Regions from separate parts of the Cryobacterium zhongshanensis genome, predicted to be linked through region 2. Evidence: predicted binding sites of a transcription regulator. Region 2 holds the regulator's gene; each other region holds the start of a gene.
The links. The regulator LexA, encoded in region 2, represses DNA repair genes until DNA is damaged. The targets are predictions, from matches to a motif close to TCGAACANNTGTTCGA.

Region 1 (4,715 bases), on a different contig from region 2:
CATCGTCGGTCTGCTCCTCCTGCTGCGGGTGCCCAAGCACCTGGGCGCCCCGGCGAACGCCTCGATCCGGTTCGACCCTGTCGGTTTCACCCTGCTCGCCGCCGGCCTCACCGGCGCGCTCTTCGGCGCGACCGAGGGTTCCGCGCAGGGCTGGGACGAAGCGATCTCGTACTTGCCGCTCGGAATCGGGATCGTCTTGTTGGTGCTCTACGCCTTTTGGGCGCTGCACCGCCCGAACCCGGCGGTCAATGTGCAGATGTTCCGGCACCGGAACTCCGCCATCGCCCTCGTCCTGCAGGTGCTCTGTTCCGTGGTCGCCTTCGGCACCGTGTTCCTCCTGCCCGTCTTCACGCAGTCCGTGCAGGGGTACTCTGCCATCGCGACGGGACTCGCCCTCCTTCCTCAGGGCATCATCATGGGCGTCGGCACCTATGCGGGTCAGAAGCTCTCCGGGCGAGTGTCGCTCCGGGTGCTCGTCGTGTCCGGATTCCTGATCCTCGCGGGGTCAAGCGTGTTCCTGCTCTTCCTCGAGCAGGGCACACCGCTCTGGGTGACCGCGCTGATCCTGTCCGGGCGCGCCGTTGCGATCGGCTTCGTGACGACGCCGTTGCTCATCGCAATGCTCGCACCGCTCCGTGAGGACGAACTGGCCGACGGCAACACCCTGTTCAACATCACCCAGAGGCTCGGTGGGTCGATCGGCGTGAGCATCCTCGGGTCGATCGTGGCCGGGGGAGCGACCCTCGAAGCGACCATCGACGCTTTCCATTTCGTGGGAGCCATCCTGATCGGGCTCGCTCTGATCGGGGCGGGCCTGGCTCTCTGGCTGGCCCGGGGTGGGGACGCGCCCGTGCCGCTGGTCAGCACCGTCGCCGAATAAACTCGCCGAACAACTGCACCTCGAGAACGCCGAGGGGACGCCGATCTGCTACGGGGTGCGTGACCCGAGGGTCGACCTGCACGCGCTCGCTGCGGCGTTCCGCTCACCGCTTTCCGACTCACGCCCCCGAGCCACCGTCGACGGGGATGATTGCACCGGTGACCATCGCGGCGCGGTCGCTCAGCAACCAGGCGGCTACCTCGGCGACTTCGCGGGGTTCGGCCATGCGTCCGATGGGAATTGACGCCGTCAGCCGGTCGATGATGCCGGGAGTTGCCGCCTCCCAGGCTGCCATCATCTCTGTGGAGGTACCTCCGGGAGTGATGCCGTTGACCCGAATCCCCTGGGAAGCCCAGGTGACGGCCGCTGTCTCTGTGATGCTGTTCAACGCTCGTTTCATCGCACCGTACGCCGGGAGGGCAGGATTCGCTCGACGGCTGCCGATGCTCGAGGTGTTCACGATCGCACCTCCTCCACCTTTGCGCATGAGAGCAGCCTCACTGGTCATCGCGGTCCAGTGAGAACGAAAGTTCACGGCGAACTGCTCGTCGATATCCTCGTCGCTGGTGGTGTCCAACGGACCGGGCTCGCGCTGACCAGTAGCACCATTGTTGAACGCACCGTCCAGGCGTCCGTGCAGGACCTCGACGCGATCGATGGCAGAGCGGATGCTTCGGGGGTCGGCAAGGTCGAGAGCGAGTGCGTCGGCCGACCCTCCGGATGCGCATATCTCGGAGACAATGCTCTCGAGAGCAGCGAGCGTGCGGGCGGCCAGGACAACCGTGGCGCCCTCGCGGGAGAACAGGCGTGCCGCGGCGGCACCAATGCCGCGGCTTGCACCGGTTATCAAGACCACCTTCCGTGTGAGCAGGCCGATGGGCGGATTATCAAGAGTGTTGGTCATGTGACCATTGTGGAGCGGCCATGGTTCGCGAAACAGGCACAAATGGTACTAGGGTCCGCTGCGAGACAGAGCACAGACTGGGACGATGGACAAGACCGAACTGGGAGCATTCCTCCGGAGCCGACGGGATCGGCTCCGCCCGGAGGACATCGGCGTCCCCGCAGGACCGCGGCGAAGAACCACAGGACTGCGCCGCGAGGAGGTAGCGGTGCTTGCTCACATTTCGACCGAATACTACGTACGTCTCGAGCAGGGGAGAGCCCCCAAGCCATCGGGAGAGGTTCTCGCCGGGATCGCAGACGCCTTACGTCTCACCGAGGCCGAAGCCGACCACATGCACCTCCTCGCCGGCACATTACCGACCCGCCTGTCGCAGCACCGTCGCGACGTCCGCAGGAGCATCCTCTCGCTCCTCGACCGACTTCCTCAAATAGCCGCGTTTGTCATGTCCGCGGCATTCGAGGTACTGGCTTGGAACGATCTCGCTGCCGCACTGCTGGAAGACGCTATGGGGCCCACCCCCAACGGCCGCAACCTCGCGAGGAGGACCTTCCTGGGATCCCCTCCGCCGGATGCATCACGATACGGACTCGCGGACACCAGGCAGTTTCACCACTTCGTCGTCATGGAACTCCGCTCGGCACTGGCCCGCTATCCGTCCGACCCGCTGATAACGGGTCTGATCAACGAACTTCGTGAGGGCAGCGCTGAGTTCGTACGACTGTGGGAGCGCCACGATGTGCAGGCCACCCCCATGCTCACGAAGACTTTCAGGCATTCTGTCGTCGGCGACATCACCGTCGATTGTGATTCCCTCAAGCTCGTAGATCGAGACCAGCATCTCGTGCTCTACACGGCCGTTCCCGGATCTTCAGACGCCGAGGCTCTGGCTCTGCTCAACGTGCTGGGAAAAGAGCGCATCTCCCTGACTGGCCGCGACTGATTGTGGCTACACAGCGGAAGCCCACGGCTGGCGCGAACCCGGGCGAGTGTGTCGAATTCAGGAGATGCTTGCTGCCAGGTGGGATCGGCCGCACTGGTCCGCCGGTCGGTGCCGCTCGCCCGGGCTGATCTCCTGAATTCGGCACCACGAGCGCGGGCGCACTCGGCTTCAGGTGTGAATCTCGAGACTATCGACTCAAAATTAGGTGAATAAGTCTCGTATTCGTGTTCGATTCAGGGTAGAATCGGGGTATGGCAGGAGCTTCGGATCCACAGTCACACACCCCGCAGACACCCGATTCCGGGGCCGCGGGAGATCAGCCCACCGTTGGTTTCGAGTCGGTGCATCCGGTTGCGGTTGCTGAGGGTTTCGAGGGTGCGGAGGGGCTGGCCGGGTTGGTGCCGTCGGTTCATGCGGATGCTGTCGCCCGGCTCGCCGAAGCACGTTCGGCTCTCGCAGAGGCCCTGGCGGCGATCCCGGTCGGGTTGCTCAGCGATGCGGAAGCGGTCACGGCGCTGAAAGAAGTGGAGGCCATCGGGCGAACGGTGGATGCGGCCCGGGTCAACACGGCGACGGATGTGGACCGGCGAGCCCGAGTGCTCGGCCGGGAAGGTTTGGCGTGGAAGATGGGCTGCAAAGGTCCCTGGGACGTCCTCACCCGGGTGACGCGGGTGTCGGCCCGAGAGGTCAAGCGACGCACGAAGCTCGGGGACGCGGTGTTGCCGCGGCCGTGCGGTGGGAGCAGTTGGTTGCCGCCGTTGTTTCCGACGGTTGGTGCCGCGCTGGCCGCGGGGGAGATCGGGGTGGAGACGGCGGAGTTGATCGTGACGGGGCTTCAGACGATCAGCCACCGGGTCGCCCCGGATGACCTCCTCACGGCGGAGCGGGCCCTGGTCGCCACGGCGGCGGGGCGGATCACACCGGAGACCGAGGATTTGGCCGGCGCGGGGGTCCCGGCGGCCACGGACCTGATCCGGGGGATGGTGCTGCAGTGGCAGGCGGCCCTGGACCCCGACGGCGTGCTGCCGCAGGAGGACGTGTTCGAGGCGAAGTCGAACATCGGCTTCGGACAACTCAAGAACGGGCTCTACCCGGTCAAGGGCGGCGTGACGCCGGAACTGTTCGGGATGATGAACACCCTCTTCGATGCGTTCCTGAGCTTCCATGCGCGGCCTGCGTTTCCCACCGAGGAGGAGCAGGCCCTGATGGATTCGGGGCAGATGATTCCCGGCGCCGAGACCGCCGGAACCGGTGACGGCACCGGCCCGGAGCTGGACGTGATTGAGGCGGAGCTGCGGGAGCGGCGCGCGGACACCCGCACGAGCGGGGAGAAACGCGCCGACATCCTCCGGGCCCTGTTCGAACACGCCGCCCGCGATGAGGGCACGCCCAGCATGGGCGGGTCGGCTCCCACGGTGATGGTGCACGTGAACGCGGCCGACCTCGCGAGCGGGGTCGGGGTCGGGTGGATCGACGGGGTCGAAGCCCCCGTGTCGCTGAAGACGGTGCACCAGCGGATCTGCGACGGCGGCTTCCAAGGGGTCCTGTTCGGGGAGAACAACCAGGTGCTCAAGCTCGGCCCGGAACGGCGGTATTTCAACCGGGCGCAGCGGCGGGCGATCACCGCCCGGGACGGCGGGTGCATCATCCCCGGGTGCAAGGCCCCGGCGCACTGGGCCGAAGTGCACCATGTGAAGCCGTGGGCGAAGGACGGCCCGACGAATGTCGACAACGGGGTCCTCCTGTGCTGGTTCCATCACCACACCATCGACACCTCGGGGTGGGAGATCCGCATGGTGAAGGGCTCACCCCAGGTCCGGGCCCCCGGACTGATCGACCCGCAACGACTCTGGCGGCCACCGAACCGGCACCGCGCCCACCAGGTCCTGACCGGGCCGCCTAACCGCGACTGACAGCGGCTGCGCAGCGGAAGCCCACATGGCTCATGCCCGTGTCGATCGGTTGCGGGCGACGGGCCGCAGGGCGGT
Region 2 (4,715 bases):
CCTTGAACTCGGCCTCGGCGATGTGGTGCGGGTCGCGGCCTCCGAGCACTGTGACGTGCACGGTGAGGGCGGCGTTGAACGCGATCGCCTCGAAGACGTGGCGCACCATCGAGCCGGTAAAGTGACCGCCGATCAGGTGGAACTCGAACCCGGCCGGCTCCCCGGTGTGCACGAGGTACGGGCGTCCCGAGATGTCGACGACGGCCTGGGCGAGGGCCTCGTCGAGCGGCACGAGGGCGTCGCCGTAGCGGGAGATGCCGGACTTGTCTCCGAGCGCCTGCCGGATGGCGAGGCCGAGCACGATGCCGACGTCTTCGACGGTGTGGTGCACATCGATCTCGATGTCTCCCGAGGCCCGCACGGTGAGGTCGGTCAGGGAGTGCTTGGCGAACGCGGTGAGCAGGTGGTCGTAGAACGGTACCGAGGTGTGGATGTCGGACACGCCGGTGCCGTCGAGGTTGATCGTCAGGTCGATGCTCGACTCGCTGGTCTCCCGCCGCAGGTGTGCGATGCGGGCCTGTGCGGTCGATGACTGTGCGGCCGGTGACTGTGAGCTCATGCGGCTAGTTTATTGGCCCGGACGGTTACGCGTGGCCCAGTGCCTCGAGGGCGTCGAGGAAGACAGTCGTCTCGCGCTCGGTGCCGGCGGTGACTCGCAGGTGGCCGGGGATCCCGACGTCGCGCACGAGGATGCCCTCGGCAAGCAGCGCCTCGAACGTGCCGCGCGGGTCGGAGACACCGCCGAAGAGCACGAAGTTGCTGCCGCTGCGGAGGGGCTGGTATCCGAGCCGGCGCAGTTCGGTGACGAGACGGTCGCGCTGGCCGCGGATGTCGTCGACCATGCGCAGCATTTCGGGCGTGTGCGCGAATGCGGCAACGGCCGCCGCCTGGGTCAGCGCGGAGAGGTGGTACGGCAGGCGCACGAGCCGGAGCGCATCCGTCACGGCAGGGTCGGCCGCGAGGTAGCCCACCCGGGCGCCGGCGAACGCGAAGGCCTTGCTCATCGTGCGGGAGACCAGCAGGCGCTCCCGCCCGGGCAGCAGGGTGAGAGCGGATGCCGTCCCCACCGGGGCGAATTCGGCGTAGGCCTCGTCGACCACCACGATCCCGTCGCAGGCGTCATAGACGGCGGCGATCACATCGAGCGAGAGCGGGGTGCCGGTCGGGTTGTTCGGGGAGCACAGGAAGACGAGGTCGGGATTGACGCGATTGACCCACTCGACGGCGCGCCTCGGGGTGAGTTCGAAGTCGGCGTCGCGGTCACCGGCGATCCAGCGCGTCCCGGTGCCCGAGGCGAGCAGCGGGTACATCGAATAGGTGGGGGCGAAACCAAGCAGGGTGCGTCCCGGACCGCCGAAGGCCTGGAGCACCTGCTGGAGAACCTCATTGGAGCCGTTGGCGGCCCAGATGTTCTGGCGGGTGAGACCGTGTCCCAGGTAGCGGGCCATCGCCTCGCGCAGTTCGGTGAATTCCCGGTCCGGGTACCGGTTGATCCCCCGGATCGCGGCGGCCAGTGCGGCCGCGATGTCGACGGCCACGTCCTCGGGGATGCCGTGGGTGTTCTCATTCACATTGAGAGCGACCGGCACGTGCAGCTGGGGCGCCCCGTAGGGAGTGAGCCCGCGCAGGTTGTCGCGGAGGGGCAGGTCGTTGAGACTGGTCACTCCCCCCATAATACCGGTGGGCATGTTGACGATGGTTCAGTATTCAGCCGGCCCCGTGCTCGGCTCCCCGTGCATTCAGCCCGCTCAGTAATCAGCCGACTCGGCGTTCAGCCTGCTCGGTGTTCAGCCGGCTCAGTAATCGGCGGGCTCAGTATTCGGCGGGAAGGGCCAGGCGCTGGCCGGGCTGCACGCTCTCGGAGGGCAGCTGGTTCAGGTTGACGATGTCGGCGATGACCTCGCGCGGGTCGGCGGAGGGCGCGATGTGCTCGGCGAGCTGCCACAAGGACTGGCCCGACTGGATCGTGACGTAGTCGAACGTCGTTGCGCTGTCGCTCGCGCCGCTGCCGCTCAGCGTGCTGCCGTCTGCGGCGGCGAGGCCGCCGTTGAGTGCGAGCGCGAGGGCGCCCACGACGAGGGGAACGGCGGCGGCGGCGGTCAGCACGGCACGACCGCGCCGCGTGATGCGCAGCCGGGTGTGCGCCCCCGGGACCAGCTCGATTGTTGTGCTCATGTCTGCCTCCTGTGTATTCGTATCCGGCTCTCGGCCGGGAGAGCCGGATACGAAGCTATGTTCCGAATATATATTCGATTGTTCGAACAATCAAGACTTTCTCCGGTTATTATTGGGGTGAAGTACACGACACACTCGAATGAATGTCTCTCTTTCGCCCCACGCTGGTTACAGTTTCGATTGACTGGTCTGAACTCAACCAGCGACCACTGACATTCGGATACGGTCGCCTCACGGCATCCGCCGCGGCGACCGACCACCACCCGCCCACCGCCACCGACAGGAGCGACATCGTGACCCAGGACAGCGTGACCCCGGACAGCGTGACCCAGTTCAGCGGCGGATCCCCTGAACGAGGCGGCACGCGACGGAGGAAGAGCCTCAGCGACAAGCAGCGCGCGATCATGGACGTGATCCAGCGCTCCGTCGGGCAGAGGGGCTATCCGCCGAGCATGCGCGAGATCGGTGACGCCGTCGGTCTGTCGTCGCTCTCGAGTGTCACCCACCAGCTCAACCAGCTCCAGCTCAGCGGTTACCTGCGCCGGGACCCGAACCGGCCACGGGCGCTCGAGGTCCTGATCGAGTTGCCGCAGTCGCCGGAGGACACCGCGGCGGGAGCCGCGGAGAACTTCCAGCAGGGCACCCCGGTCGGCGACGCGGCGATGGTGCCGCTCGTCGGACGGATCGCCGCCGGTGTGCCGATCATGGCCGACCAGCAGGTCGACGAGATCTTCCCGCTCCCGCGCCAGCTCGTGGGCAAGGGCGAACTGTTCATGCTCAAGGTCGTCGGCGAGTCGATGATCGACGCCGCGATCATGGACGGCGACTGGGTCGTCGTCCGCCAGCAGAAGACCGCGGAGAACGGCGAGATCGTCGCCGCGATGCTCGACGGCGAGGCGACGGTGAAGGTGTTCCGGCAGCGTGACGGCCACACCTGGCTGCTGCCGAGGAACACCAACTTCGAGCCGATCCTGGGCGACCACGCCGAGATCCTCGGCAAGATCGTCGCCGTTCTGCGTTCCCTTTAGTCCGGCGCTCCCGGCAGCCCGGCGCCCGCGCTCCAGCGCTCGCTCTCAGTAGGCGCGCCATTTGCGCCGCTTCGCGCCAGGCATGCCTGGCGCGAAGCGGCGAAACTGGAGCGCAGAGAACCGGACCTGGCGCGAAGCAGCGGAACTGGCGCGTCTTGCGCGGCACGGGCTCGCCCCCGGGACAGCTCAGGCGCGGGCGGGCACCCGCTCGGCGAGGCGCGCACGCACGATCCGGGTCGCCTCGATCATGTTGGTCAGGGACTCGACCGTCTCGGCGTAACCGCGGGTCTTGAGCCCGCAGTCCGGGTTCACCCAGACCTGCCCGACCGGGATGGCCGCAACGGCACGGTCGAGCAGCTCCGTGAGTTCGGCGACGCTCGGCACCCGCGGCGAGTGGATGTCGTAGACGCCCGGCCCGATGCCGTGGTCGAAACCGTTGGCCTGGATGTCCGCGACGACCTCCATCCGGGAGCGGGCCGCCTCGATGCTCGTCACGTCGGCGTCGAGGTTGCGGATGGCGTCGATCACGACGCCGAACTCGGAGTAGCAGAGGTGGGTGTGGATCTGGGTGGCATCCAGCACCCCCGCCGTCGCGAGCCGGAACGAACCGACGGACCAGTCCAGGTAGTCGGCGTGCCCGGCCTTCTTGAGCGGGAGCAGTTCGCGCAGGGCGGGTTCGTCGACCTGGACGATGCCGATTCCGGCGGCCTCGAGGTCGGCGATCTCGTCGCGGAGGGCGAGGGCGACCTGACGGGCGGTCTCGCCGAGGGGCTGGTCGTCCCGCACGAAGGACCAGGCGAGGATGGTGACCGGTCCGGTCAGCATGCCCTTGACCGGCTTCGCGGTGAGGCCCTGCGTGTAGGTCGACCACTCGACGGTGATCGGCTTCGGGCGCGAGACATCGCCCCACAGGATGGACGGTCGCGTGCACCGGCTGCCGTAGGACTGGACCCAGCCGTTCTCGGTGACCGCGAAGCCGTCGAGGTTCTCGGCGAAGTACTGCACCATGTCGTTGCGCTCGGGTTCGCCGTGCACGAGCACGTCGAGGCCGATCTCCTCCTGGAGGTCGACGACCCGGGCGATCTCCGCGCGCATCAGGTCGCGGTACTCGTCTGCGTCGAGCACTCCCGTGAGGAAACGGGCGCGGGCGCGGCGGATCTCCCCGGTCTGCGGGAAGGAGCCGATCGTCGTCGTCGGCAGGAAGGGCAGCGCGAGGGCGGTCTCCTGGGCGGCGAGGCGGTCGGCGTACTCCCCGCGGGTGAAGTCGTCGGCGGTGAGCGCTGCGGCGCGGGCCCTGACGGCACCGTCGCGCACTCCGGGGGCGATGCGGCGGGCGGCGAGGGCTCTGGTCGCGGCGTCGAGCTCGGCGTCGATGGCCTCCCGGCCGTCGGCCAGGCCGCGGGCCAGGGTCGCGACCTGGCCGACCTTCTCGTCGGCGAAGGCGAGCCAGCTCACGAGGTCTGCACCGAGCGCGGACTCGTCGGTGACCGTGTGCGGGACGTGCTGCAGGCT
Region 3 (4,715 bases), on a different contig from region 2:
GAGGCTCCGGCGGCCTTCGCCTGGCGGAGGGCATCGTCGAGGTGCGCCCGGGTGTCGGTGAGGAACGGCAGGATCGGCATCATGAAGACGGAGCAGCGCAGGCCGCGCTCCCTGATGGCGGTCACGGTGGCGAGGCGCGCCGCCGTGGATGGCGTGCCCGGCTCGACCGCGGACTGCAGCTCGTCGTCGTAGATCGCGATCGAGAGGGCGAGGTCGACGGGTACGAGCGTGCTCGCCTCGACGAGCAGGTCGAGGTCGCGCCGGATCAGGGTGCCTTTGGTCAGGATCGAGAGCGGGGTTCCGGAATCGGCGAGCGCGGCGATCACGCCCGGCATCAGTCGGTAGCGGCCCTCTGCGCGCTGATACGGATCGGTGTTGGTGCCGAGCGCGACGGCGTTGCGCTCCCAGGCGGGCCGGGCGAGCTCCTTGCGGAGCACCTCGGCGACGTTGACCTTCACGATGATCTCGTTGTCGAAGTCCTTGCCGGCGTCGAGGTCGAGGTAGGTGTGCGTGTTGCGAGCGAAACAGTTGTGGCTGATGACCCCGTTCGCGATGAAATCGCCGGTCCCGGTCGTGATGTCGATCATGTCCATCGTGGTCTCCAGGTCCTCCACGGACACGACCTGGAGCAGCGCCGCGGACTTCACGGCGGCACCGGCAATGGACAGCTTCCGGTCGATCGCGGGCCCCACGAGCCCGAAACCCATGAGTTTGTTGTTGTCGGTCAGGTAGGGACGTTGGCCGTCCCCGCGCATGGCGCGGGTGACGTACTTCCAACCCCGTTCGGTGAGGAAGCGATGGTCTCCGCTGGCGACGAGTTCGGTTCCGTCAGCGAGGGTGACGCGGTAGCCGCGCTTCCGGGTATCCCACGAAGCGAGCACTGTGGTCTGCACATACCGCCGGTAGGCGCCGACGGTCTCCGTGCCCATGATCGCATCGCCAACCCTCACCTCCCAGAGCGGCTTCTGCCGCCCGTCCGCCATCAGGATGAGCGTTTCCGGGCTCAGGCAGTAGGCGCAGGCATGCGAGCAGCCTCGGTAGGGGTTGATGGTCCAGCCGAAGGGCATGGCGCTCTGGCCCGGCACCCGGTTGAGCGCGGACTTGGCCAGGATCTCGTGGAAGGTGATCCCCGCGAACTCGGGGGTGCGCACGCTCCGCACCAGGTTGTTCAGCCGAGCAAGGCCGGGAAGGGCGCCCGCCTGTTCCGTCGTGAGTTCCTGCCCGCTCCACCGCATACCCACATTCGAACACACGTTCGATACTTGCGCAAGGGTGTCGCAGCATCCGCCCTCAGCGAATCGACGGAGATCGTGCCCAAAACGGGCCGAAACTGCCCGCTCGCGTGCCCGAAACCCACAAGCTCCGTCGAATTCGTCAGGGGTTGGTGAGGTGCAGGGTCGCGGCGGTCGCGGCGAGGGACGCCGCGGCGCGGGCGGGGTCGTCGGACAGGGTCGTGCCGAGGCTCGGGATCAGCTCGCGGAGCCGCGGCTCCCAGGCGGGGTACCGCTCGGGGAAGCAGCGCTGGAGCAGGTCGACCATGATCGGTGCCGCGGTCGAGGCACCGGGGGAAGCCCCGAGCAGCCCGGCGATGCTGCCATCGGCCGAGGTGATGACCTCGGTGCCGAATTGCAGCACGCCGCCTTCCTTCGGATCCTTCTTCATCACCTGCACGCGCTGGCCCGCGGTGATGAGCTCCCAGTCGGACATCTTGGCCGTCGGCATGAATTCCTGCAGGGCCTTGAGCTTGGCGGTGCGGGAGGCGAAGACCTCGCCGAAGAGGTACTTCATCAGGCCGACGTTGTGCCGGGCGACGGCGAGCATCGGGCCGATGTTGTGCCCGCGGACGGAGAAGGGGAGGTCGAACCAGGTGCTCGACTTGAGGAACTTGGGCGTGAATCCCGCGAAGGGTCCGAAGAGAAGCGAGGCCTCCCCCTCCACGTGGCGGGTGTCGAGGTGCGGGACCGACATCGGCGGGGCACCGACGGCAGCCTTGCCGTAGACCTTGGCCTGGTGCTGGGCGACGACTGCGGGGTTGGTCGTGCGCAGGAACTGACCGCTGATCGGGAAGCCGCCGAAGCCACGTGCCTCGGGGATGCCGCTCTGCTGCAGGAGGGCGAGCGCGCCGCCGCCGGCACCCACGAACACGAAGCGGGCCTTCACCATGCTGGGGTGTCCGCCGACGAGGCGCCGGAGGTTCAGGCGCCAGGTGCCGTCCGTCAGCTTCTTCAGGCCGGTGACCTGCTGGTTGACGTGGACGCCGACGCCCTTGGCCGCAAGGTCGTCGAAGAGGTAGCGGGTGAGCGCGCCGAAGTCGACGTCGGTGCCGGACGCGATCCGGGTCGCGGCGATGCGCTGGTTCTTCGGGCGGTTCTTCGTGATCAGCGGGGTCCAGGTGCCGATGACGGCCGGGTCCTCGCTGTACTCCATCCCGTGGAAGAGAGGCTGGTCCTTGAGCACGGCGAAGCGTTTGCGCAGGTACTCGACGTTGGACTTGCCGTGCACGAACGTCATGTGCGGCGTCGAGTTGATGAACTTCGTCGGCTCGGGCAGCACTCCGTCGATGACCAGGGACGACCAGAGCTGGCGGCTGATCTGGAACTGCTCGTTGATGCTCACCGCCTTGTCTGCGGTGACGCTCCCGTCGCTTGCCTGCGGCATGTAGTTGAGCTCGCACAGGGCCGCATGACCGGTCCCCGCGTTGTTCCAGGGATTCGAGCTCTCCTGGGCGACCTCGCCGAGGCGCTCATAGACCTCGATGCTCCAGTCCGGCTGCACCTGTTTGATCAAGGTGCCCAGAGTGGCGCTCATGACGCCGCCCCCTATAAGTACGACATCGACCTGCGCCATTGGATTCACACGTTCGAGTGTAACGCCGCGGGCTCGGGCGCCTGACCGCGTCCGAATGCCGCCGGCCGCCCCGGACTGGGGGCGGGATCTGCCCCCGAAAAGGAACAAAGAACCGTCAGACGATACTCCTGCGTAACATGTTTGTCGAACCCCCCCGATAGGGTGGGTTCGTGCATTCGTCCGGCTCGCGTACAGGTCTCGTCCTCGGCATCATCGCCCTGGCGTTGCCCGTGCTTGCGCTCGGCACCTTCGTCGGTGCATTCGCCCTGCTTGTGCCGGGAGGTCAGACCGTGAACCCGCTGGCGACCACGTCGTTCTATGTCAACCCGTCCTCGTCGGCAGCGCAGGCCGCAGCGGATGCTGCTGAACGGTCCGGGGCAGGGTCGGCAGAGGCTACGGCTCTGGGCCGGCTCGCCGCCCAGCCGGCGGCGATCTGGCTGACTCCGGAGAAGTATCCGATCGACACGGTCGGCGTCGAGGTCGCCAGCATCACCGACGCCGCACTCAAGGACGGCAAGACCGCCGTCTTCGTTCTCTACGGGATCCCCAACCGGGACTGCGGCAACTTCTCCGCCGGCGGGCTCTCGGTCCTCGAATACCCCGCTTGGGTGCAGGCGATCGCGACGAGCCTGACCTTGCGCGAGGCCGTGGTGATCCTCGAGCCCGACGCCCTTTCCCTCGCCACCCAGTGCAACAACGTCGAGGAGCGAGTGCACGAGGTGCACACCGCCGTCGACCTACTCGCGCCGACGCGGGCCACCGTCTACCTCGACGCCGGCCACTCCGAATGGATCACCCCGTCCGCGATGGCCGGGCTGCTCAATCGCTCGGGCATCGCCTCCGTGCGCGGTTTCGCGACGAACGTGTCCAACTACATGGCCTCCACGGGCGAGCACGCGTATGCGCAGCAGGTCTCCGAGCTCACCAATGGCTCCCACTACGTCATCGACACCTCCCGCAACGGCGCGGGCTCGAACGGTGAATGGTGCAATCCCTCCGGCCGCGCCCTCGGGGCCCTGCCCTCGGTCGTCTCGAACCAGGGTGCCCAGGACGCGAACCTCTGGATCAAGCAGCCCGGCGAGAGCGACGGGACCTGCAACGGCGGTCCCACCGCAGGGATCTGGTGGAACGCGCAGGCACTCGCGCTGGCCAAGGCCGCCGGATGGTAGACCCCGGTGCCGGCGGCACTCCCCTCGACAGCACACCGTTCATTGTTGGAATTCGGTCGCAGGCCGAAGCAGCTAGGAGATAGATCATGGAAACAACGGAGAGTGAGCGGCGCGTTGCCGTCATCATCGAGGACGACGACGACATCCGTCATCTCCTCGAGGCCGTGCTGACCCAGGCCGGTTTCGACGCCATCGCGACCAGCAACGGTGTCGACGGCGTGCGGGCGGTACGGGCGTACGACCCGATCGTCACGACCCTCGACGTGAGCATGCCCGGCATGGACGGCCTGGAGACCGCGAAGCGCATTCGGGCCTTCAGCTCGACCTACATCGTGATGCTCACTGCACGCGACGAGGAGATCGACACCCTTCAGGGCCTCGAAGCCGGCGCGGACGATTACATGACCAAGCCGTTCCGCCCTCGCGAACTGCGCGCCCGGATCGACGCCATGATGCGTCGTCCTCGCCAGGCCCTCATCTCACCGTCCTCGACCTATGCGGATGCTGCGGCCGCGGATCCCTCCGACGACTCCGGATTCCCGGCGGAGCACGCCGCGGTGGACTACCCCGTCACCGAATTCGCCCAGGCCGCTCCCGAGTACGCGCAGGCGCCTCCGGTCGAATACCAGCCGGCCGCCGCGGCTCCGCAGTACCAGCAGCCGCCCGTTGCACAGCCGCAGGCGCATCAGCAGCCGCCCC

Region 1: the regulator LexA is predicted to act here: its motif matches at 2,944-2,959, upstream of MQH31_RS13385 (HNH endonuclease signature motif containing protein).
Region 3: the regulator LexA is predicted to act here: its motif matches at 1,244-1,259, upstream of MQH31_RS01300 (Rv2578c family radical SAM protein).

The regions. Positions count from the first base shown of each region.
Region 1 covers NZ_JALGAR010000003.1:382,315-387,029, reverse strand. Annotated here, with positions in the region: gene MQH31_RS13400 (DHA2 family efflux MFS transporter permease subunit) at 1-880, shown strand, start outside; gene MQH31_RS13395 (SDR family NAD(P)-dependent oxidoreductase) at 999-1,784, opposite strand; gene MQH31_RS13390 (helix-turn-helix transcriptional regulator) at 1,870-2,727, shown strand; gene MQH31_RS13385 (HNH endonuclease signature motif containing protein) at 2,979-4,640, shown strand; gene MQH31_RS13380 (formylglycine-generating enzyme family protein) at 4,627-4,715, opposite strand, start outside.
Region 2 covers NZ_JALGAR010000010.1:33,860-38,574, forward strand. Annotated here, with positions in the region: gene hisB (imidazoleglycerol-phosphate dehydratase HisB) at 1-559, opposite strand, end outside; gene MQH31_RS20110 (histidinol-phosphate transaminase) at 585-1,673, opposite strand; gene MQH31_RS20115 (LysM peptidoglycan-binding domain-containing protein) at 1,813-2,175, opposite strand; gene lexA (transcriptional repressor LexA) at 2,580-3,203, shown strand; gene metE (5-methyltetrahydropteroyltriglutamate--homocysteine S-methyltransferase) at 3,390-4,715, opposite strand, start outside.
Region 3 covers NZ_JALGAR010000001.1:287,500-292,214, reverse strand. Annotated here, with positions in the region: gene MQH31_RS01300 (Rv2578c family radical SAM protein) at 1-1,235, opposite strand, end outside; gene MQH31_RS01295 (malate:quinone oxidoreductase) at 1,375-2,847, opposite strand; gene MQH31_RS01290 (glycoside hydrolase family 6 protein) at 3,018-4,016, shown strand; gene MQH31_RS20795 (winged helix-turn-helix transcriptional regulator) at 4,103-4,715, shown strand, end outside.